Regions from separate parts of the Caldalkalibacillus uzonensis genome, predicted to be linked through region 1. Evidence: riboswitches for the same ligand, from Rfam matches in the RefSeq annotation. Region 1 holds a riboswitch; each other region holds the start of a gene.
The links. Region 1 has a riboswitch for S-adenosylmethionine ahead of J2S00_RS13635 (methionine biosynthesis PLP-dependent protein). Riboswitches for the same ligand answer to the same signal wherever they lie in the genome.
Positions count from the first base shown of each region.

Region 2: another riboswitch for S-adenosylmethionine. It lies ahead of J2S00_RS05085 (MetQ/NlpA family ABC transporter substrate-binding protein); the one in region 1 lies ahead of J2S00_RS13635 (methionine biosynthesis PLP-dependent protein).
Region 3: another riboswitch for S-adenosylmethionine. It lies ahead of J2S00_RS05030 (methionine ABC transporter ATP-binding protein); the one in region 1 lies ahead of J2S00_RS13635 (methionine biosynthesis PLP-dependent protein).
Region 4: another riboswitch for S-adenosylmethionine. It lies ahead of J2S00_RS11635 (homoserine dehydrogenase); the one in region 1 lies ahead of J2S00_RS13635 (methionine biosynthesis PLP-dependent protein).

Region 1 covers NZ_JAUSUQ010000010.1:108,045-113,291, reverse strand. The annotation lists gene J2S00_RS13645 (phosphoadenylyl-sulfate reductase) at 1-214, opposite strand, end outside; gene cysP (sulfate permease) at 217-1,299, opposite strand; SAM riboswitch class I at 1,730-1,857, shown strand; gene J2S00_RS13635 (methionine biosynthesis PLP-dependent protein) at 1,958-3,085, shown strand; gene metC (cystathionine beta-lyase) at 3,100-4,287, shown strand; gene J2S00_RS13625 (bifunctional homocysteine S-methyltransferase/methylenetetrahydrofolate reductase) at 4,271-5,247, shown strand, end outside.
Region 2 covers NZ_JAUSUQ010000003.1:97,011-102,257, reverse strand. The annotation lists gene J2S00_RS05090 (dihydrodipicolinate synthase family protein) at 1-458, shown strand, start outside; SAM riboswitch class I at 576-677, shown strand; gene J2S00_RS05085 (MetQ/NlpA family ABC transporter substrate-binding protein) at 772-1,584, shown strand; gene J2S00_RS05080 (methionine ABC transporter ATP-binding protein) at 1,669-2,712, shown strand; gene J2S00_RS05075 (methionine ABC transporter permease) at 2,705-3,376, shown strand; gene J2S00_RS05070 (5-oxoprolinase subunit C family protein) at 3,378-4,355, opposite strand; gene J2S00_RS05065 (LamB/YcsF family protein) at 4,356-5,123, opposite strand; gene pxpB (5-oxoprolinase subunit PxpB) at 5,123-5,247, opposite strand, start outside.
Region 3 covers NZ_JAUSUQ010000003.1:85,969-91,215, reverse strand. The annotation lists gene J2S00_RS05035 (anti-sigma factor domain-containing protein) at 1-529, shown strand, start outside; SAM riboswitch class I at 656-767, shown strand; gene J2S00_RS05030 (methionine ABC transporter ATP-binding protein) at 867-1,883, shown strand; gene J2S00_RS05025 (methionine ABC transporter permease) at 1,880-2,557, shown strand; gene J2S00_RS05020 (MetQ/NlpA family ABC transporter substrate-binding protein) at 2,613-3,491, shown strand; gene J2S00_RS05015 (peptidase U32 family protein) at 3,711-4,640, shown strand; gene J2S00_RS05010 (peptidase U32 family protein) at 4,691-5,247, shown strand, end outside.
Region 4 covers NZ_JAUSUQ010000008.1:110,584-115,830, reverse strand. The annotation lists gene J2S00_RS11655 (Na+/H+ antiporter subunit D) at 1-745, shown strand, start outside; gene J2S00_RS11650 (Na+/H+ antiporter subunit E) at 753-1,229, shown strand; gene J2S00_RS11645 (Na(+)/H(+) antiporter subunit F1) at 1,231-1,515, shown strand; gene mnhG (monovalent cation/H(+) antiporter subunit G) at 1,493-1,867, shown strand; SAM riboswitch class I at 2,280-2,390, shown strand; gene J2S00_RS11635 (homoserine dehydrogenase) at 2,523-3,863, shown strand; gene J2S00_RS11630 (c-type cytochrome) at 3,965-4,324, shown strand; gene J2S00_RS11625 (efflux RND transporter periplasmic adaptor subunit) at 4,591-5,247, shown strand, end outside.

The sequences.
Region 1 (5,247 bases):
CTAAGAAAATGACTTTAGCATCGGCTTTGACTTTGCTGATCAAATCGATCAGCACCATGCCTTCTGCCCCGAAGCTGCAGGCGTAAATCAACTCATCACCCCATTGGTCGTAAGCCCACTTGATCACATCCAGGGTGTCTTTTTGCTCCAGCTGCCGGTTAACCTCGGCCAGCTCCTCTTTAGGCAAGGTCGTGTAAGAGAATGTAACACCCATGGTTAAATCCCGCCTCCTTGTTCATGAATCGATTTCTTGTCTTGCCGGATGGTTTTTAATAAACTGAGCGTGCCAAATGTACCTACAAACACACTCAAAACAACAATAACAACATATGGATTAGGCTCCAGGATGATATGAACCAAGGTGTATGAAACCACCAGCGAAAGAATAGGTGACACAATCCACACCTTGATAATTTGAACGATCACATTCTTTTGCCATAAGCGGAAACCATTCTCTGCGGTCCCCACACCCAAAATGGCCGATGTGGTAGCCTGGGTAAGCGGAACTGGGATGCCCAGCAGTGAAGCCAAGACCACCAATGTACCTCCTGTTCCTGACACCACGCTGCCTTGCAGCAGAGAGAGGGAGGTAATCCGTTTGCCGTTGGTCTCCAGTACCCTTCCGCCGAGCAAGACCGCTCCCAGTGCCACGAAGGCCCCACCCAGCCAGATGGCCTGCGTTGCATCCAACAGTCCCGCTCCTACCAAAGGGCCGATGGCATTGGCTACATTATTCATCCCTGCTGAAAAAGCCTCCAGACACCCGGTGAAGATGAGGAGGGCAATAAGAGCTTTGCGCCATTTGCCTCCCTTTTTCAGGTCAGGATAGCGTCTCTCAAACCACAGAATCCCTTTGCCTGATACGTAAGCCACACTGAAGGCAACTACCGGCACAATGATCCAAAACGAGACAATGTAGAGCAGATTGGAGACATACAAGGCCTGAAAGGCAATGCCGACGCCAACGATCGATCCCACAGTCACTTCACTGGTTGACAAAGGAATACCCAGCAGATTGGCGATAAACAGCGTGCTGGTTGCTCCAACCAAAATAATCAGCACAATCGGCACATTGAGGATATCAGTGGGGATAATCCCGCTGCCGATCGTCTTCACCACTTCTCCGCTGCCCAAGACTGCACCCAAAAAGACTGCTAGAGCCACAAGCAGCAAAGCGAGCGTCTTCTGGCGGACCGCTCCCGCACCATACACCGCACCCATGGTGGCCGCTGCTCCGCTGGCCCCAATATTCATGGCAAAAAACAAGGCAATGACAATGGCGATAAAGGTTAACAGCATCGATTTTCACCTTTACCTTTCTTTCGGTTCTATACATGATACGTGCCAACACGGTTAATAACACAATTCACATTAATCAACTATGAATTATGGAATTTTGCTGTTTTAAAGTATCATATATAATCCCTCGCTGTCTGTCAATTCCTAATTTCAGAAAAGAAGTCAAAAACTTGGGGCCGCTGCAAAAGGATAGACATGAGCCTAAAATGCCCTCTGATAAATAGGTTATAAATTTTCACCTAAATCGGTGATCATTTTTGATAGGAAATCACTGAAAAAGCAGATCATTGAACGACACTGTCCCGTGGGCGTCAATTAACCACATTCCGGGATTGCTAAATTTTTTTACATTTTCCTATTGCCAAATCAATAAATTAGTTATATAGTTGTTTTAATAGTCATACATAACTGAATACGAGTGTTGTTCTTTTTCTTATCCAGAGAGGTGGAGGGACTGGCCCTGTGAAACCTCAGCAACCAGCCAGCTTGTATTGCTGGCCAGGTGCTAATTCCAGCAAGTTGAGTCAAGTTGTCTTGATTCAACTTGAAAGATAAGAGGAAGACAAACTAACGGAAACCCGCTTAGTCTTGCCTTCTTCTTATCAGAAGAAGGCTTTTTTATTTCATCAAAGCAGAGCAAAGGTGGGGATGAGCTAAGATGAGCCAATTGAAACTAGAGTCTCAGCTGGTTCAAATCGGAAACCGCAGTGAGAAAGAAACCGGGACGGTATCGGCTCCGGTCTACTTTTCAACCGCCTACCGCCATGCCGGCATTGGCCAGTCTACGGGCTATGATTACTCCCGTACAGGCAATCCGACCCGGGCCATTCTGGAGCAGGCTATAGCTGATTTGGAGGGTGGCGACCGGGGATTTGCCACCAGTTCAGGTATGGCGGCCATTCAGATTATTTTGTCCTTGTTTGGGCAAGGGGACGAGTGGGTCGTTTCCCAGGATCTCTATGGAGGCTCGTACCGCTTGTTTGAAGAAGGCTGGAAGCGCTGGGGGCTGAACTTCCATTATGTTGATCCACGATGTACAGAGGAAATTGAAAAACGAATCACCCCTCGCACCAAAGCTATCTTTATTGAAACACCGACCAATCCGCTTATGCAGGAGACAGATATCAGTGCGGTCAGCCGGGTGGCTAAAAAACATGGCCTGTTACTGATCGTGGACAACACCTTTTACACGCCACTTTTGCAGCAGCCCATCAAACAAGGGGCAGATATCGTCATTCACAGCGCCACCAAATATTTGGGCGGACACAACGATGTGCTGGCCGGACTGATTGTGGCCAAGGGAGAAGCATTATGTGAACGTTTGTTTCATTATCATAACGCCATCGGTGCCACCCTCTCCCCCCTGGACTCCTGGCTGTTGATGCGTGGTATGAAGACACTGGCCTTACGCATGAGACAGCATGAGGCCAATGCCCGGCAGATTGCCGCCTATTTGCAGCAGCATGACTGTGTGACCGATGTGCTGTATCCGGGCCGGGGAGGGATGCTCTCCTTCCGCATCTTAAAAGAAGAATGGGTCAATCCCTTCCTGCAGCACCTTCAATTAATTACCTTTGCTGAAAGCTTGGGAGGGGTAGAAAGTTTCATCACCTATCCCGCCACCCAAACCCACGCCGACATTCCTGAAGAGGTGCGCACGGCATACGGGGTGTGTAACCGCTTGTTGCGTTTCTCCGTGGGTGTGGAGCATGTGGACGATTTGATTGCCGACTTGGAGCAAGCCTTTGCTGCTTTAAAATCTGGGCAAGTGGAACAAGCCAGATGAGGAGGTCAGCCGAGATGAGTGAAGAATTTTGTTTTGAAACCCGCCTGTTGCACAACAAACATAAATGGGATCCCCACACAGGGGCCGTCAGTGTGCCCATTCACCATGCCTCAACTTATCACCAGCCAAATATTGACCGTTTTGGCCGCTATGATTACAGCCGATCGGGCAACCCGACACGGGAAGCACTGGAAGAAACCATTGCTGAACTGGAAGGGGGCACAAGAGGCTTTGCCTTTGCTTCAGGCATGTCCGCCATCTCCACTGCCTTTCTGCTCTTGTCCAAGGGCGATCATGTCCTCATTTGTGAAGATGTATATGGCGGCACCTACCGCATGGTCACCCAGGTGCTCAGCCGCTTTGGCATCGAGTACACCTTTGTGGACATGACCGATTTGGACCAGGTGGCCTCCCATATCCGCAGCAATACGAAAGTGCTGTATGTGGAAACACCTTCTAATCCTTTGCTCAAAATTACGGATATTCAGGCAGTGGCTAAATTGGCTAAAGCGAACGGCTGCCTGACCTTTGTGGACAATACACTGATGACCCCGGCCTTGCAACGGCCCCTGGAACTGGGAGCTGATGTGGTCATTCACAGTGCCACCAAATTTATCGCTGGCCATAGTGATGTGGTCGCCGGACTGGTTGTGGTCAAGGAACCGGCGCTAGCTGAACAGCTGGCTTTTTTACAAAACGCCTTCGGGGCCATCCTGGGCGTGCAGGATGCCTGGCTGGTGCTCAGGGGGCTGAAAACCTTGTCGGTCCGCTTGAAGCAGTCTACAGCTTCCGCCTATGAGATGGCCAAATACTTACAAAAGGTGCCCGAGGTATTGGAGGTCTATTATCCTGGGCTGCCTTACCATCCCGGCTACCCTATACAGATGCTGCAGACGGATGGGGCCGGAGCGGTCCTTTCTTTCCGCCTGACAGACGGTGAGGCTGTCAAAACCTTTGCCCAGCATGTGCAACTTCCGGTCTTTGCCGTCAGCTTAGGGGCAGTGGAATCGATTTTATCCTATCCGGCCAAAATGTCCCATGCCGCCATGCCCAAGGCTGAACGGGAGAAACGGGGTATTACCGACGGTCTGTTGCGCCTTTCCGTCGGCTTGGAAGATGTACACGATTTAATTGATGACTTTGAACGGGCCTTTGCGGCCCTAAGAAAGGAAGGGAGCGTTAACATTGGCTCTACTGGATGATTTAAAAGACGGCTTGCTGATTGCCGACGGTGCCATGGGCACGCTGCTGTATTCGTATGGTGTCGGCCACTGTTATGAAGAGTTGAATATCTCCCAGCCCGAACAAATTCAAAACATTCACCAGGCTTATCTGGAGGCCGGCGCCCAAGTGCTGCAAACCAACACCTATGCCGCCAATTATACAAAACTGTCCCGCTATGGACTGGAAGATGCGGTAAAATCGATCAATCTGCACGCTGTGCGGTTGGCCAAGGAAACGGCTCAGGACCGGGCCTACGTTTTGGGGACCATTGGGGGCATCCGCGGGGCAGGAAAAAAAGCCATCACGCTGGAGGAAATTAAACGCAGCTTCCGCGAACAGCTCTACTGGCTGTTGCATGAGAAGGTAGACGGTCTGTTATTGGAAACCTATTATGATCTGGAAGAGTTAAAAACGGTCTTGCAGATTGCCAGACAGGAAACGACATTGCCCATTATCGCCCAAGTATCTCTGCATGAGGTGGGTGTGCTGCAAGGCGGCCTTTCGTTAAGTGAAGCCCTTAACCAACTGGAAGAGCTCGGAGCTGATATTGTCGGAGCCAACTGCCGCCTGGGTCCCCACCATATGTTGCGCTCCCTGGAAAACATCCCTCTGCCCAAGCAGGCCTATCTGTCCGCCTATCCCAATGCCAGTCTGCCCGATTATATCGACGGCCGGTTTATCTATCAATCGGAGCCGGACTATTTTGCCCAGCAGGCACGGGCGCTCGTGGAACAAGGCGTGAGATTGATTGGCGGGTGTTGCGGCACCACCCCCGCTCACATCAAAGCAATGGCTGAGACACTCAAAAATGTGAAGCCCATCACCGAAAAAGAAGTACAACCCAAACCGATCGAGATTGAGGCGCATTCAGTATCGCAAGGCGGACAGGAACAGTTGCAGCATGTGGTGAGAAGGCGCAAATCCATTATTGTGGAATT
Region 2 (5,247 bases), on a different contig from region 1:
TCCTGTACCGGCTGGCAATGGACTATGAGAACATTATGGGTGTAAAAGAGACCTTGGATACAGCCGGACATTACCGGGAGATCATTGTCAAAATCAAACAGAAGCGGCCGGAATTTGCAGTATTTTCCGCCTATGACGACCACTTGCTCAACACACTGGCTTTGGGCGGAGACGGCTCTATCCCGGGCAGCGCCAATTTTGCCCCGGAAATAACAGTTGGTTTGTACGAAGCCTTTCAAGCAGGAGATTATGACAAGGCGCTCCAGTTGCACCGCCGTTTGGCCTTACTAATGGAGATGTACAAACTGGACGTTCCCTTTGTTAATGTGCTAAAAGAAGCGATTCGCCTGATGGGATTGGAGATTTCCACGGCTGTTTTACCTCCAGCCCGGCCTCTCAGTGAAGAAAAACGGGAGCAATTAAAACAAATGTTGCAGGCGGCAGAATTGCTAAATTAATGATTGACAGTTCGATCGTTCCTGTACTATACTTTATATCAATGTAAAAACTTAAAGGCTATGCAGCCAAAAACCAGCTGGTTGAAGAATCTTTTTAACAAGTTAAAAGGATATCTTCTCTTATCAAGAGTGGCGGAGGGACTGGCCCAATGAAGCCCGGCAACCTTCTTAACGTGCCAGAGCGGGTTAAGAAAGGTGCTAATTCCTGATAGATAAGAGGTTCAAAGTGTTAAGCAGCCTCTCTGTCTGTCAGAGAGGTTTTTAATTTAATACCCCTTAAAAACAGATATACACAACAGGAGGAGAGAAACCGATGAACAAAAGCTTAATGGCATTAATCAGTCTTATCCTTATCTTCTCATTAGCTGCTTGTGGGGGAAGCGAGGAAACAGGAGGGTCACTTCCGGAAGATAAGTTGCGGGTTGGTGTGACTGCTGGTCCACACGAAGAAATTATGGAAAAAGTGGCTGAGGTGGCAGCACGGGAAGGACTTGAAATTGAGATCGAAGTTTTTACCGAGTATGTCATGCCTAATATTGCTTTGGCTGAGGGAGAGCTTGATGTGAACAGTTTTCAGCATGTTCCCTATCTTGAAAACTTTAAAGAAGACCGGGGCCTGGACCTCATTGACGTAGCCACCACAGTCAATTTCCCTATGGGAATTTACTCCAAGCATATTAATGATCTCAGTGAGTTAAAAGAAGGGGATAAACTGGGTCTTCCCAACGACCCGACAAACGGAGCCCGTGCCCTGATTTTATTTGAATTAGCTGGACTCATCAAGCTGGCAGAAGGGGTTGGCACAGAGGCCACTGTGCACGATATAGTGGAGAACCCCTTAAACCTAGAGTTTGTTGAACTGGAGGCGGCCACCATTGCCCGGGTGCTTGACGATTTAGCAGCCGCAGCCATTAACACCAACTTCGCTATTGAAGAAGGTTATGTGCCTACTAAAGATTCTATCTTTATTGAACCCGCTGATTCTCCGTGGGTCAATGTTATAGCAGTGCGTACGGAGAACAAAGATGATCCTGTCTTAGAGAAGCTGATCAAGGCCTATCATTCTGATGAGGTGAAGCAGTTTATTGAGGAGAGGTTTGAGGGTTCCGTTGTTCCCTCATGGTAAAAACTGCTCTTGAACGGCAGGAGATCATAGCAGAGGAATGCCTCATGTTGCATGAGGCATTTTCTTTAGGAAAGGGGAAAACGTATGATTAAGCTGGAGCGAGTGTCCAAAACATTTGTCTCGAAAAATAAAGAAGTACAGGCCTTAAAAGAAGTGTCTTTGGAAGTGAAAAAAGGTGAAATTTTTGGTGTAATTGGATACAGTGGAGCCGGAAAAAGCACTTTGATCCGTTGTGTTAATTTACTGGAGCGCCCCACCTCGGGCAAGGTGTGGGTTGACGGAACTGAACTTACGGCTTTATCCAGTGCTAAATTGCGTGACGTACGCAAAAAAATTGGTATGATCTTTCAGGGGTTTAACCTGTTAAAGACAGCCACTGTCTATGAAAATATTGCTATCCCGCTCAAACTGGCCGGTCTTCCTAGTAGCGAAGTGGAGCGGAGAGTGAAAGAATATGTGTCGGTTGTGGGGTTAGACGACAAGTTGGAACATTATCCCAGTCAGTTGTCTGGAGGCCAGAAGCAGCGTGTGGCGATTGCCCGGGCTTTGGCCCATGAGCCCGAGGTGCTTTTAAGTGATGAAGCAACAAGTGCCCTTGATCCTGAAACGACCGATTCTATCCTTGAACTCTTATTAAAAATCAATCGTCAATTCAATATTACCATCTTGCTTATTACCCATGAGATGCATGTCATCCAAAAGGTATGCGACCGGGTGGCCGTCATGGAAAATGGCCAAGTAATCGAAGAAGGTCGCGTTTTTGAAATCTTTACCCATCCACAGCACTCTATCACCAAAAAGTTTGTTAATAGTTTGTTCAATGAAGAAGTACCAGAGGCTGTTGTGGACAGATTACAAGCAACCGGTCCTATTATTACACTGTCCTTTGTGGGAGAATCGGCCGGGGATCCGGCTCTGGCCGAAGTAAGCAAGCGTTTTGATGTCTATCCTAACATTTTGTCAGGACAGATTACACAGTTGAAGGATAAGCCTTTTGGCCGTCTTGTTGTCCATCTTAAAGGAGATGAGTCACAAACCCAGCAAGCGATTCAGTATTTACTCTCTCGAGGCATTAAGGTGGAAGGGACAGTGCTAGACGCTGGGAAGGAGGTTGCTGTCAATGGATAGTATCACAGCGTTTTTTCAAGAGAGGGGACCTATTCTATGGCAGGCATTAATCGAGACTTTTCAAATGGTCTCCATTTCACTGGCTATTTCAGTGGTGATCGGCCTGCCCCTTGGAGTCCTGCTTATATTGACCCGCCCTGGCCAAAGTTGGGAAAGTCCTGTTATTTATCAATTTCTAAACGTGACCATTAATGTGATTCGTTCCATTCCATTTATTATTCTGTTGTTTTTTATCCTTCCTTTTACCAAATTGATTGTGGGCACCGCGATTGGAGTGAAGGGAGCCATTGTTCCTCTTGTCGTGTATACGGCCCCCTATATTGCCCGGCTGATGGAGTCCTCTTTGTTAGAAGTGGATCGTGGTGTGATTGAAGCTTATCAATCAATGGGTATAAAAACAAGACAAATTATCTGGCACGTGATGATCAGGGAAGCACGGCCGTCCATTATCCTGGGGATCACCATCGCCACCATTGGTTTAATTGGGGCCACCGCCATGGCCGGGTTGGTTGGTGCAGGTGGATTGGGTGATTTGGCTTTCCGCTTCGGCCATCTCCGCTATGAAGCTGACATCATGTATGCAACCGTGGCGGTTCTGATTATTATTGTTCAAGGTCTGCAGTCCGTCGGTAACCGCCTGGCAGCAAAAATGAAAAAAGATTAATTTAGCTAGTTACACCACAGGCCACGCTGAGACAGCGCAGGAAACGTTCCCGCTCCCGGTATAGCTGGTGAGCTTCTTGGATACTGATGGCTTGAAAGCGGATGTTTTGCCCCGGCAGCATCTGGGCCAGAACGGGAATATCCACTGAAATGACGTTGGCGATGCGGGTATAGCCACCTGTCGTTTGGCGGTCGGCCATCAAGATAATAGGCTCGCCGCCGGCAGGAACTTGAACGGTGCCCAAGGCAACCGCATCTGAAATGATATCCGCACCCGATCGGTGGCAAAGTTTCGGACCGGCCAGACGATACCCCATCCGGTCGGCTTGGCTGGTGATCTGATAGGATTCAGCAAGAAAGGTTTCAATGCTTTCTTCCGTAAACACGGCTTGTTCAGGACCAAGAATCACTCTGATCGTTTGCCTCTCTTGATAAACGGGAATATCTTCAGTCATTAGCCCCCGGCCGGCCAGTTTTTGTTTGGCCTGTGGGGGCTTTCTGCCGTCAAGTATATCACCTTTGTCCAAAGGCCGGCCATGAAATCCTCCCACTGCCCCTTTGACATATGTGGATTTGCTGCCCATCACCAACGGTACCTCAATCCCGCCGCTGGCGGCCAAATAAGCCCTTGCACCCTGCTGTGGAGGACCGAAGGAGAGTGTTTGCCCGGCCTTGGCCAGAAAGGATTTCCACAGCGGCACTTTGCGGCCATCGAGGGAAGGGGATAAGTCAGCACCACAAATGGCCAGCACAGCATCGTTCAAGAGACGGAGCTCAGGGCCCGAGAGCGTCATTTCCAACGCGGCTTCATCCCGGCGGTTACCCACCAGCAGATTGGCCACTTGTATGGCAAAGGGATCCATCGCGCCCGAAACGACCATGCCGTATTGTTGAAATCCCGTCCGGCCCAAATCTTGTACAGTGGTGAATAAGCCTGGTTTGATCACTTCAAAAAGCGGCCAATTCTTCTCCAAACTCATCTAAAACGTTCCCACCCGTCTGATTTGGACTCCTTGTCTCAGCAGGGAATCCCTTAGTTTGTGCACAAATAGGAGCGCTTGGGGGCTATCGCCGTGCACACATACTGTGTCGGCAGTAATAGGAATTTCTGTACCGTCCACAGTCTGTACTTTTCTTTCCAGAATCATACTGGCTACTCTTCGTGCCGCTACCTCCGGGTCGTGGATCATGGCTTCCGGCTGTGTGCGGGGGGTGAGTGTGCCGTCTGGCTGATAGGTCCGGTCGGCAAACACCTCTTCAGCCACTGTCAGGCCCACTTGACGGCCTGCTTTGACCAGCTCGCTGCCTGAGGCGCCAAACAGGATGAGTTGGGGATCAAAATGATACACAGCTTCAGAGATAGCTCGGGCGATTTCCGGATCACGGCTGGCCATGTTATATAAGGCGCCATGAGGTTTGACATGATTCAGCTCTGTGTGGTGAATCCGGGCAAAGGCAGCCAGTGCCCCAATTTGATATAACACAAAGTGATACACATCTTGTGGGTCTACCTGCATGTGGCGGCGGCCAAAGCCGATCAGATCTGGCAGTCCAGGGTGGGCTCCGATTCCCACTCCATTGTCGGCAGCCATTTTTACTGTACGGGACATAACATTAGGATCCCCGGCATGATAGCCGCAGGCAATGTTGGCCGAAGTGATGTGTTCCAACACTTGTTCATCCTGGCCAAGGGTATAAACGCCAAAACTTTCACCCAGATCACTGTTTAAATCCACCTGACAGCCCACTATCTTTCCCTCCTGTATGTGGTGATTCGGGGTTGATAGCTTCCTTTTTCAACAGCTTCCTCAATCTGTTTGTACCGATCATATGGAATAGGCACAAATTTAACATAATTTCCTGCCTTGAGCA
Region 3 (5,247 bases), on a different contig from region 1:
AGGACTTGGCCAGGTATTATCCCGTTCATTATCGGAAGCCGAGCCACAAGGTGAGAGCAACAAACAGACGGAGCAACCACAGCCACACACCAATGGCCAGAACAAACCTCAAAAAAACAATTTTGCTCCAGACAATACCTTGCCTGAAAAAATGAATGATCAGGATGCTCCTGGCGGTAAGGAAGAAATAGAAGAGGAAGAGTTGGAAAGGAAGGAGAGTATTTCTTCCCGGGGTAATGGGGAGCTTGTTTCTGCCCATTTGTCTAAAAAGAGGAACGAGTTTCCCCCTAATGGTCAAGATAAGATGATGTTAAGGCCAGTCCAGTCTGATCGCGCAAACTCTGAATCACGCAGTGAAAAAAAGAACGATGACAAACCGAAAGAGAGAAAACAACCTGGCCAAATAAAGGAGCAGCACAACAAGGAGAAAAGCGACATCAAAAAGAAAAATAATATATTTCAGCAACCCTCCACAAAGGAACCCCGTTCCGCAGTGGAGGCTAATTATTTATTTTGCGCACAGATCTGAAAATACAATCTTTTATTTTGGCTGTTTACAAGTCTGGGATATGGTGATATAGTACTTACTCAGAAGTCGATACACATCGACTTGTTAAGTAAAACAGGATGAAAACCATCATATAATCAAGTGACACTCTTATCCAGAGAGGTGGAGGGACTGGCCCGATGAAACCCGGCAACCGCCAGATAATAGTCTGGAAAGGTGCCAATTCCTGCGAAGATGTCATATCTTCGAGAGATGAGAGGATGAAGTGGTACACGACATCCTTTCTGCATCTCAGAAAGGATTTTTTATTTGATTACATCTTTTTGCTCCTTTAAAGGGGTTGAAAGCAGGTGGATTTATGATCGAGATTCAAAATATCGTCAAACGCTTTAAATCTAAAAAGCAGGATATTACAGCTGTGGATCACGTCTCCCTCTCCATCAAAAAGGGTGAGATTTTCGGTGTGATTGGCTACAGTGGTGCAGGTAAAAGCACTTTGATCCGCATGATTAACCTGCTGGAAGCACCAACAGAAGGAAAAGTCATCCTGGACGGCACCGACTTAAGCACTTTGTCCACCAGACAGTTGCGCCAAAAAAGGCAAAAAATTGGTATGATTTTTCAACATTTTAATCTGCTCTGGTCCCGCACTGTGAAAGAGAATATAATGTTTCCCCTGGAAATTGCGGGGGTGCCCAAAGCGCAGAGGGAACAACGGGCCAAGGAGCTGATTAATCTGGTCGGCTTGGATGGCAAAGAAGATCAATATCCTTCCCAACTGAGTGGTGGGCAGAAGCAGCGCGTGGGTATTGCCCGTGCGTTGGCCAATGAACCCCATGTGTTGCTGTGTGACGAAGCAACATCCGCTTTGGACCCAAAAACGACCGATTCGATTTTAGATCTGTTAAAGGAGATTAACCGCCGTCTGGGTTTAACGATTGTGTTGATTACCCATGAAATGCATGTTATCCGCAAAATATGTGACCGGGTGGCTGTGATGGAGGCGGGCCGTGTGGTTGAGTTGGGGGATGTCACTGATATTTTCCACCACCCCCAGCAAGAGATCACCAAGCAGTTTGTGAAGCAGGTGACAGAATCGGATGAGGCTCTGTCTGCTTCAGCGGAAAGGCATGTCCATAACGGCTGGGTTTTAGAGTGCCGCTTTATGGGAGAGGCAGCCGGGAAACCGGTCATCAGTCAGCTCATCCGTCAGTTTGAAATAGAAGTCAACATTTTACAGGGTAAAATCAGCCGGCTAAAAGATGCGTCCTACGGCACACTGTATATTCAGGTTACAGGCGACGAGGCTGAAGTGAACCGGGCGATTGATCACCTCAAGGTCCAAGGGGTTGAAGTGGAGGTGCTCTTGTCATGATGGAGGTATGGGAGGTGCTGTTCCCCCATGTTTATCTTGATGAGTTATGGGCTGCCACTTATGAAACCATATATATGACAGTGGTCTCACTGTTTTTTACAGCGCTGTTAGGTATTCCTTTGGGTGTGTTATTGTATATGACGGCCAAAGGGAACCCGTGGGAAAATCAGTGGTTTTATCGTGTCACGGGAACCATTGTCAATATTTTTCGCTCCATTCCGTTTATCATCCTGATTATTTTACTGATTCCCTATGTACGGATGATCTTCGGTGTGGGTTATGGTATGAGCGCTGCCATACCAGCACTGATTATAGGAGCAGCTCCCTTCTACGCCCGCCTGGTGGAAATTGCCTTTAGGGAAATTCCCAAAGGGGTTGTGGAAGCGGCACAGGCGATGGGGGCTGGCAACAGGCATATTATTTTTAAAGTGCTGCTCCCTGAAGCCAAACCTGCTCTGGTGTCTGGTTTAACCGTCACTGGCATTGCCTTAATCGGCTATACGGCTATGGCTGGTGTGGTCGGTGCCGGCGGCCTGGGTTATTACGCCTACCGTATGGGCTTCCAGATGAACTATGAAGATGTAACACTGGTGGCAACCATCGCTATTATTATCATCGTGCAAGTATTTCAAATGGTTGGGGACCTTATTGTCAAAGCTCTTGACAAACGGTAAGGTTGACCATACATCACTAACACAATAAATTGTGCATTAAAAGGGGTGTAGAGAGATGAAAAAACTATTATTGCTATCTTTAGTCTTTGTTTTAGCCTTGGGCTTGGCTGCCTGTGGTGAGGCAGGTGATCAGGCAGAAGAGGTTGCACCTGAAGAGACTCAGGAAGAAACCACACAGGAAGAGGGCCAGGAAGAGGCTGCGGTTGAAGGGGGCAAACTGGTTGTGGGAGCAACTCAGGTTCCCCATGCTGAAATACTGAATGAAGTGGTCAAACCGCTGTTGGATGAGGAAGGCATTGAATTGCAAGTGGAAGTTTTTAGTGACTATGTATTGCCTAATCAATATTTAGCTGAAGGTGACCTGGATGCCAACTTCTTCCAACACATTCCTTATCTTGAGAGCCAAAATGAACAACATGGCTATGACCTGGTGGTTGTAACTGGGGTACACATTGAACCGATGGGTGGTTACTCTGTCAAATACGATTCCATTGAGGAACTGCCTGAAAGAGCTAAAATTTTCCATCCTGATTCCGTTTCAGAGGTGGGCCGCATTCTAAAGTTGCTTGAATCCCATAATCTGATCAAGCTGGCCGATGATGTTGGCTTCTATGGCACGGTTCGGGATATTGAAGAAAATCCTCATAACTTCCAATTTGAGGGCATGGAAGCAGCCACGGTGGCCCAGGTTTATGAAGATGCAGATCTGGCCATTATTAACACGAACTATGCTTTGCAAGTTGGTTTAACACCGGCTGAGGATGCCCTGATTTTGGAAAGCCCTGAGGACAATCCGTATGTGAATGTATTGGCCACTGTCAAAGAAAGAGAAAATGATCCTTTAATCCAAAAACTGGCTGAAGCGCTTAACTCTGAAGAGGTGCGCCAGTTTATTGAGGAACGTTACGAAGGTAATGTGCTGGTGGCTTTCTAAGTACCATATTTACGAAATGTAGTTTATATAGTAGATAAAGTTTGATAGCAGCAGATGAAATTGATTAGCAAAGGAAAATGGCAGCCTAACCGCTGTCATTTTCTTTTGTAGACATGGAACAGGTAAGGGAACCAAAATTATGCAAGTGTGATCCTTTTCATAGCCATTATCTTTTTTGCCCTGTCTGTAGTATAATGTGTACGTCAGAGGTGATGATGAATGAAAAAGAAACCTGAACTTTTGGTCACAGCCAAAAGTGTCGCCGAAGTGGAATGGCTTGTTGATGCTGGAGCCGATGCTGTATACATTGGCCACCAATACTACGGTCTGAGAGTAGCCGGGGATTTTGAACTGCCTCAGATTGAACAGGCAGTCCAAGTGGCCCATGACCGGCAAGCTAAAGTGTATGTGGCTGTCAATGCTTTGTTCCATAACGACCGTCTGAAAACATTGCCAGATTATCTTAAAAGCTTGGAAGAAGCTGGTGTTGATGGTATTGTATTCGGTGATCCGGCGGTTTTGATGACGGTGTGGGAGATTGGGTCAACAATGCCCTTGCATTGGAACACGGAAACCACTTCCACCAACTATGAGACAGTGCACTACTGGGCCAAAAAAGGAGCCTCAAGAGCCATTGTGGCCCGGGAGTTGTCTCTGGAAAATGTGCTAGAAATTAAAAAACAAGTGGATATTGAGATTCAGGCCCAGATCCATGGCATGACCTGCATTTTCCATTCTGCACGCCGGCTGGTACGCAACTACTTGAACCATATTGGAGAAGAACGTGTTTCCACTATGCCAGAAGCCAACTTGTATCTGAAAGAGAAGAAAGAAGAAGAAACGCACTATCCTGTGTTTGAAGATATCAACGGCACACACATTATGAGCAATGAGGATATTTGCATGCTGGAGCATCTGCCAGCCTTCATTGACGGTCGGATTGACAGCCTGAAGATAGAGGGCATGTACAAGACAACGGAATACCTGGAGCAAGTGACCCGCATTTACCGTCAGGCGATTGATGTGTATCTGCAGGACGCTGATGCTTTTCAAGCCAAGCTGGGCGGCTGGCTGGAGGAGATCAAGCAGATTCAGCCTCCTGAGCGCCGTTTGGGCACAGGTTTTTATTTTAAGGAACAGATCTATTAAAATGAAGGAAAAATAATGTGCCTTCCTTAGCACAGAAAGGAGTGGATCGTATGGCGACCGAAGCACAAGTGGAGACATGCGCCACAGGGCAGGCCAATGTTTCTTTGAAAAAGCCTGAACTATTGGCCCCGGCAGGCAACTTGGAGAAACTGCAGTTTGCTGTCAGATACGGCGCTGATGCCGTGTATATTGGCGGCCAGCAGTATGGCCTCAGGGCCAAAGCAGGCAACTTCAGCTTTGAAGATATGGCTAAAGGGGTTGACTTTGCCTCCCGATACGGAGCCAAAGTGTATGTTGCCGCCAACATTATTGCCCATAATGAAGATTTGCAAGGGGTTAAAGACTACTTTAAAAAATTACATGACATTGGCATTGACGCCTGTATTGTAGCTGACCCCGCCTTGATCGAACTAGGACGTGACGCTGCCCCCGATTTGGAGATGCACATCAGCACCCAAGCTTCCATTACCAACTGGAAGGCAGTGCAGTTCTGGGCCCAGGAAGGGATTCCCCGTGTGGTCCTGGCCCGGGAGGTGTCCCTGGAGGAAATCAGGGAGATTAAACGCAACGTGGATATTGAGATTGAAGCTTTCATTCACGGGGCAAT
Region 4 (5,247 bases), on a different contig from region 1:
ACTGTTAACCAAAGTGGGGATCTATGCTTTGTTCCGCTCCTTTACACTGATTTTTTATCATCAGCCTGAAGTGACACATCAACTGCTGGCCTGGCTGGCCGGACTAACCATGGTGCTGGGTGTCCTTGGGGCTGTGGCACACTGGGATGTAAGAAAAATTCTGGCCTATAACATTGTGGTCGCCGTGGGCTTTATTGTATTTGGACTGGCCGTATCATCCTCTACCGCCCTATCCGGTGCCATCTATTATCTGCTTCATGACATGATCATCAAAGCGCTTCTCTTCCTGTTGGGGGGTTCCATGATTGCCGTGGCAGGTACCGGTCAATTGCGCAAAATGGGCGGTTTGATCAAGCGTTATCCGGTTCTAGGCTGGATGTTTTTCATTGGTGCTCTTGCTCTGGCAGGCATTCCTCCTTTAAGCGGCTTTATCGGGAAACTGTTGCTGATTCAGGGAGGCCTGGAGCAAGGTTTGTATTGGCTGGTAGCTGTCAGTCTGGGGACAAGCTTGCTGGTTTTGTATTCCATGCTGAAAATCTTTATGAACGGTTTCTGGGGAGAAGAAAAGAATCATCAAGCCCAAGGGAATGGCTCTATCACCCGTCACCTTGTTCCCTGTGGCTTTCTGGTTGCCCTGGCCGTTGGGCTGGGACTGGGGGCGGAATGGGTAATTCCTTACATTCAGATTGCAACCGAAACATTGCTTAACCCCGAGTTATATATTCAGGCCGTGCTAAAGGAGTAGATGGATCATGCCTTTTCAAATTTTGCTTAACCTTATCCTGGCCCTTATCTGGGTTTTGTTAAATAACAGTTGGGATTTGGTCACATTTTCCATTGGTTATGTGCTTGGGTTTCTACTCATCTTTGCCTTAAGACGGTTTCTGCCCTATTCGTTCTATGGCCAGAAAATTGTGGCCGTTGTCAAGCTGCTGCTGCTGTTCTTAAAAGAGCTTATCCTCTCTAGCATTAGTGTCATCAAGCAAATCATAAAACCTGATCTGGATATTCGTCCCGGGATCTTTGCCTTTGAAACACAATTAAAATCTGACTGGGAAATTACAACTTTGGCCTGTTTGATTTCGCTGACACCGGGAACATTAACCGTCAGCGTCACCCCGGACAAAAGTATATTATACATTCACGCCATAGATATTCCTGACGCCGAACAAACCATTGCCCAAATTAAGGACTCCTTTGAGCAGGCCATTATGGAGGTGAGCAGATAACATGTTTGCTTATCTCCTCATGACTGCCCTCATGATCATCGCAGCTTCAATTCTTATATCACTTTACCGTGTGATTAGAGGCCCGTCCATGCCCGACCGCATCATTGCTGTCGACACCATTGGCATCAACATTATCGGCATGGTGGCTATTATCTCCATGATGCTGGAAACACAGGCATTCCTGGAAATTATTTTGTTGATCGGCATATTGGCCTTTATTGGTACAATTTCCTATGCCAAGTTTTTAGAAAGAGGGGTTGTCATTGAGCGTCGTCGAGATCAGTAAAGGAATTGTCGGTTTGCTTTTGCTTTTGGGTGCGGTTTTAAGTTTATTAAGTGCCATTGGCATGATTAGACTTCCTGATGTATACACACGTTCTCATGCTGCCACCAAAAGTTCCACTCTTGGTGTCCTGTGTATTTTGACCGGGGCTTTCCTCTATTTTTGGTGGGTCAAAGGCATCTTTAGTGCAGGGCTCTTACTCGGTATTGTTTTCGTCTTTGTTACGGCACCAGTGGCCGGCCATCTGATTTGCCGGGCCGCCTATCACATTCAAGTTCCATTATGGGAAAAATCAGTGCAAGATGATCTTAAGCAATACTACACTCAAAATCAGGAGCTGCATTCAAACAAATAACAGCCAATTGAATTCTCCAAATGAAACCAAACAACGAGTGATTACGTGCCCTTTTACACCCGGGCACGTTTTTTCATTTAACGAACAACACACCAGCTTCAGACAACAGATTAGACTCTTTCACAGTGACTCAAAATCACTGATGGATTGAACCTCCTTGTTACTTTTCAGCATATTGTATAACAGCAAAAAAATTGGTGTAAGGAAACTTTTTAAATATTTAAAAGTTTGGTTGAGGGGGAGTGATCATGCTTGAAGTATGTGCGGCCATTATCGGCTTGCTTTTGGTTATAATCACGAATAAATTGAAAAAGAAAATAAGGGACAGATAATGATTGACAATGAGAGGCATTTCACTTAAGATAATACCAAAGATTAGCAATGTTGATTATTTGAATAGCTTGTGTCATCACTCTTATCAAGAGAGGCGGAGGGACTGGCCCAATGAAGCCCGGCAACCGCCAGCTTAGGCTGGAAAGGTGCCAATTCCTGCGAAGATGGTTCCATCTTCGAGAGATAAGAGGAAGGATGCTTGTAAGTATATGCACCCCCTTCCTCAAGAAGGGGGTTTTTCATTTATCGTGTTTGTAGTGAACTTGAGAATAGGTTCTGTTGAGCAGAAGACCTTAATGGCAAACGAAAGGGGAATATGTTGATGCTGCGGATCGGATTGTTGGGATTAGGTACAGTGGGTAGCGGTGTCTATGAAGCCATTTCCACCGAAAAAGAAAGGCTGACACGGCTGCTGGGTGATGAGGTAGAAGTAGTCAGCATTCTTATCAAAAACAGCCGTAAGGAACGTCCTCATGTCCCCCGGGAACTGCTGGTGACAGATTTTAAGTCATTTGTCGCCTGTAAACCTGATGTGGTATTTGAGGCCATTGTGGGGGTGGATCCCGCTTACTTTTATGTCTCTTACCTATTAGAAAACAGCATTCCTGTCATCTCGGCCAACAAGGAGCTGATTGCCAAACGGGGACATCGCTTGGAACAGATCGCCAGGCAAGCCGGGACCTACCTCAGTTATGAGGCCAGTGTGGCCGGCGGCATTCCCATTTTGTCTGCTTTGAAAACTTCTTTGCTGTTTAATCAAATCTCACAACTCCAAGGTATCCTTAATGGAACAACCAACTATATCCTGACCAAGATGAGTCAGGAAGGGAAGCCTTTCAGTGACGTTTTGCATGAGGCACAAGCATTAGGGTATGCCGAAGCTGACCCCACCGCAGACATTGAGGGATGGGATGCTTTATATAAGCTGCAAATTTTAGCCTATTATGTTACGGGAACTTGGGAGTACAGTGCCACTTTAACATGCCGGGGCATTACCGGAGTTGAACCCTGGCATATGGAAGTGGCCGGGCAATTGGGCTTGACCCTGAAGCTGGCTGCGCTTCTGACAAAAACGGCACGAGGGGTTGAAGGTCGGGTTGAACCTGTCTTTTTACCTGCTGAACATCCGTTGTCCCAAGTGAATGGGGTAACAAATGCCATCATGGTCACGGGTGATTTGGTGGGCCAGTTGGTCTTCCAAGGACCTGGAGCAGGCAAGAAGCCAACAGCGAGTGCCATGCTTGAAGACTTAGTCTTCTGTCACCGCCAGTTTAAAGCCGGATATGTTCCATCCAATAATGTCTCTCTGATCCCTTTCGAGGAAAATGATGCACAGCAAAGTAACAGAGCCGATGAGAATCAGCCCTCCCTGCACAATACAAGCGATTACATTATCGCTTTTTGGCGGCAGTCGAAAGGACAGCAGGGGCTGGAGAGATTGATCAAAAACTGTCAAGGAGAATGGCTGTACTGTGAAGAAACAGAGCAGCTTGGCACAGGGCTTTTAAAACTGAATCCCAACTGGCGGGAAGCGATCAGTCTCTGTCAAGAAGCAACCCTTTACCCGGTTCTCATCAATGAAGATGATTGGCAGTCCTCTACCCTTAGCAGCAGGCTTAGAAGTGCACTGCGGTATGTAGGCAGCCATCCTGCTTATGCCTAGCACTTACAACTGCTGCCTCTTCCCATCAACCACGTATTTTATAATAAAAGTGACAAATACTAACGTTGACTGACCTCTTTGTAGAAAGTGAGGAGACATAGATGAAGTTTCTTAAACGAGGGATGCTGTTATGCACAGTGCTTACTTTTTTGTTGGTGGGTGGGTGCGGACCAGCCGATGAGGCACCACCGGACGACGACATGACCGAAGAGGAAACAGCACCAGATGAGGCTGACGCCCAATTAATTGCTGAAGGGGAAGCCGTGGTACAAAAAAACTGTATTTCCTGCCATGGTGAGAATCTTGAAGGCGGCATGGGCCCTGCCTTACATGGATTGTCCGCAAAGTACACCCCTGATCAACTGCATGACATTTTGGTCAACGGGATAGGGGCCATGCCCGGTGGAACGGCCGGTGGACAAGAAGAAGCTGTCATCGCTTATCTGCTTACCTTGGACTAGCTTCCCGTCAAGCAGCTGGTCCTCTGAACCGGGCAAGAAGCGGCAAAGCCTGAAGTGCTTTTTAAGTGCACTTCAGGCTTTGCCATATCCGCTCCCTCTCCTGGGCAGTGTGTTTGCCAGGAAGGTCCACCACTGGCGGTTGTCATCAATTTGTCACACTTTACTTTATTGACTGACCCGTCAGTCAGAATTTATACTGTTATCGTGACTTTTTATTCTTACTTTTATCGCGCCCAGCAGCGAACATAAGGGGAGGTTAAAGGAAGATGTGGAAAACCTGTTTATTGCCACTTGTCATTTTGCTTGTCATTGTTTTGAGCGGCTGCAATACGACAGCACCAGAAGAGCCAGCGGCCGAAGAGCGTTATCCTGTTGATGTTCTGACCGTTACCGAAGGCACTGTGGAACAAACGGTCACCATTTCGGGCACGGTGATGGCCAGCGAGCAAGCTGCTGTATTTCCATCCCTGCCCGGGGAGGTGAAAAAAGTGCACGTCAACAATGGGGATCTTGTTGAAGCAGGACAGCTTCTGGTTGAATTGGCCTCCCAGGATATAGAACTAAGCGTGGAACAAGCCCAGGCTGGCCTTCAAGCGGCTGAAGCCCAGCTGGCCAGTGCCAAAGCGATGAGAGAGCAAGGAATCCGTCAGGCTGAACAACAGTTGGCACAAGCCCGGCGATCCTATGAACTGGCCCAGTCTGATCAAAGTGAGAATCTTAGTTTGGATATTGATGAAGAGAATGAGCTGACTGAAGCTTTGCGCCCCCTCTTGGAAATGAACACAGCCCAACGGGAAATGGAGATCCAGCAGGCTGAAATGGCAGTCAAAGCAGCTGAGCTGGCCCTGGAGCAAGCCAAAGGAACTGAATCGGTTCAGGCTGCCGAAGCTGCTGTCCATCAAGCAGAGATAGGCGTGAAAATG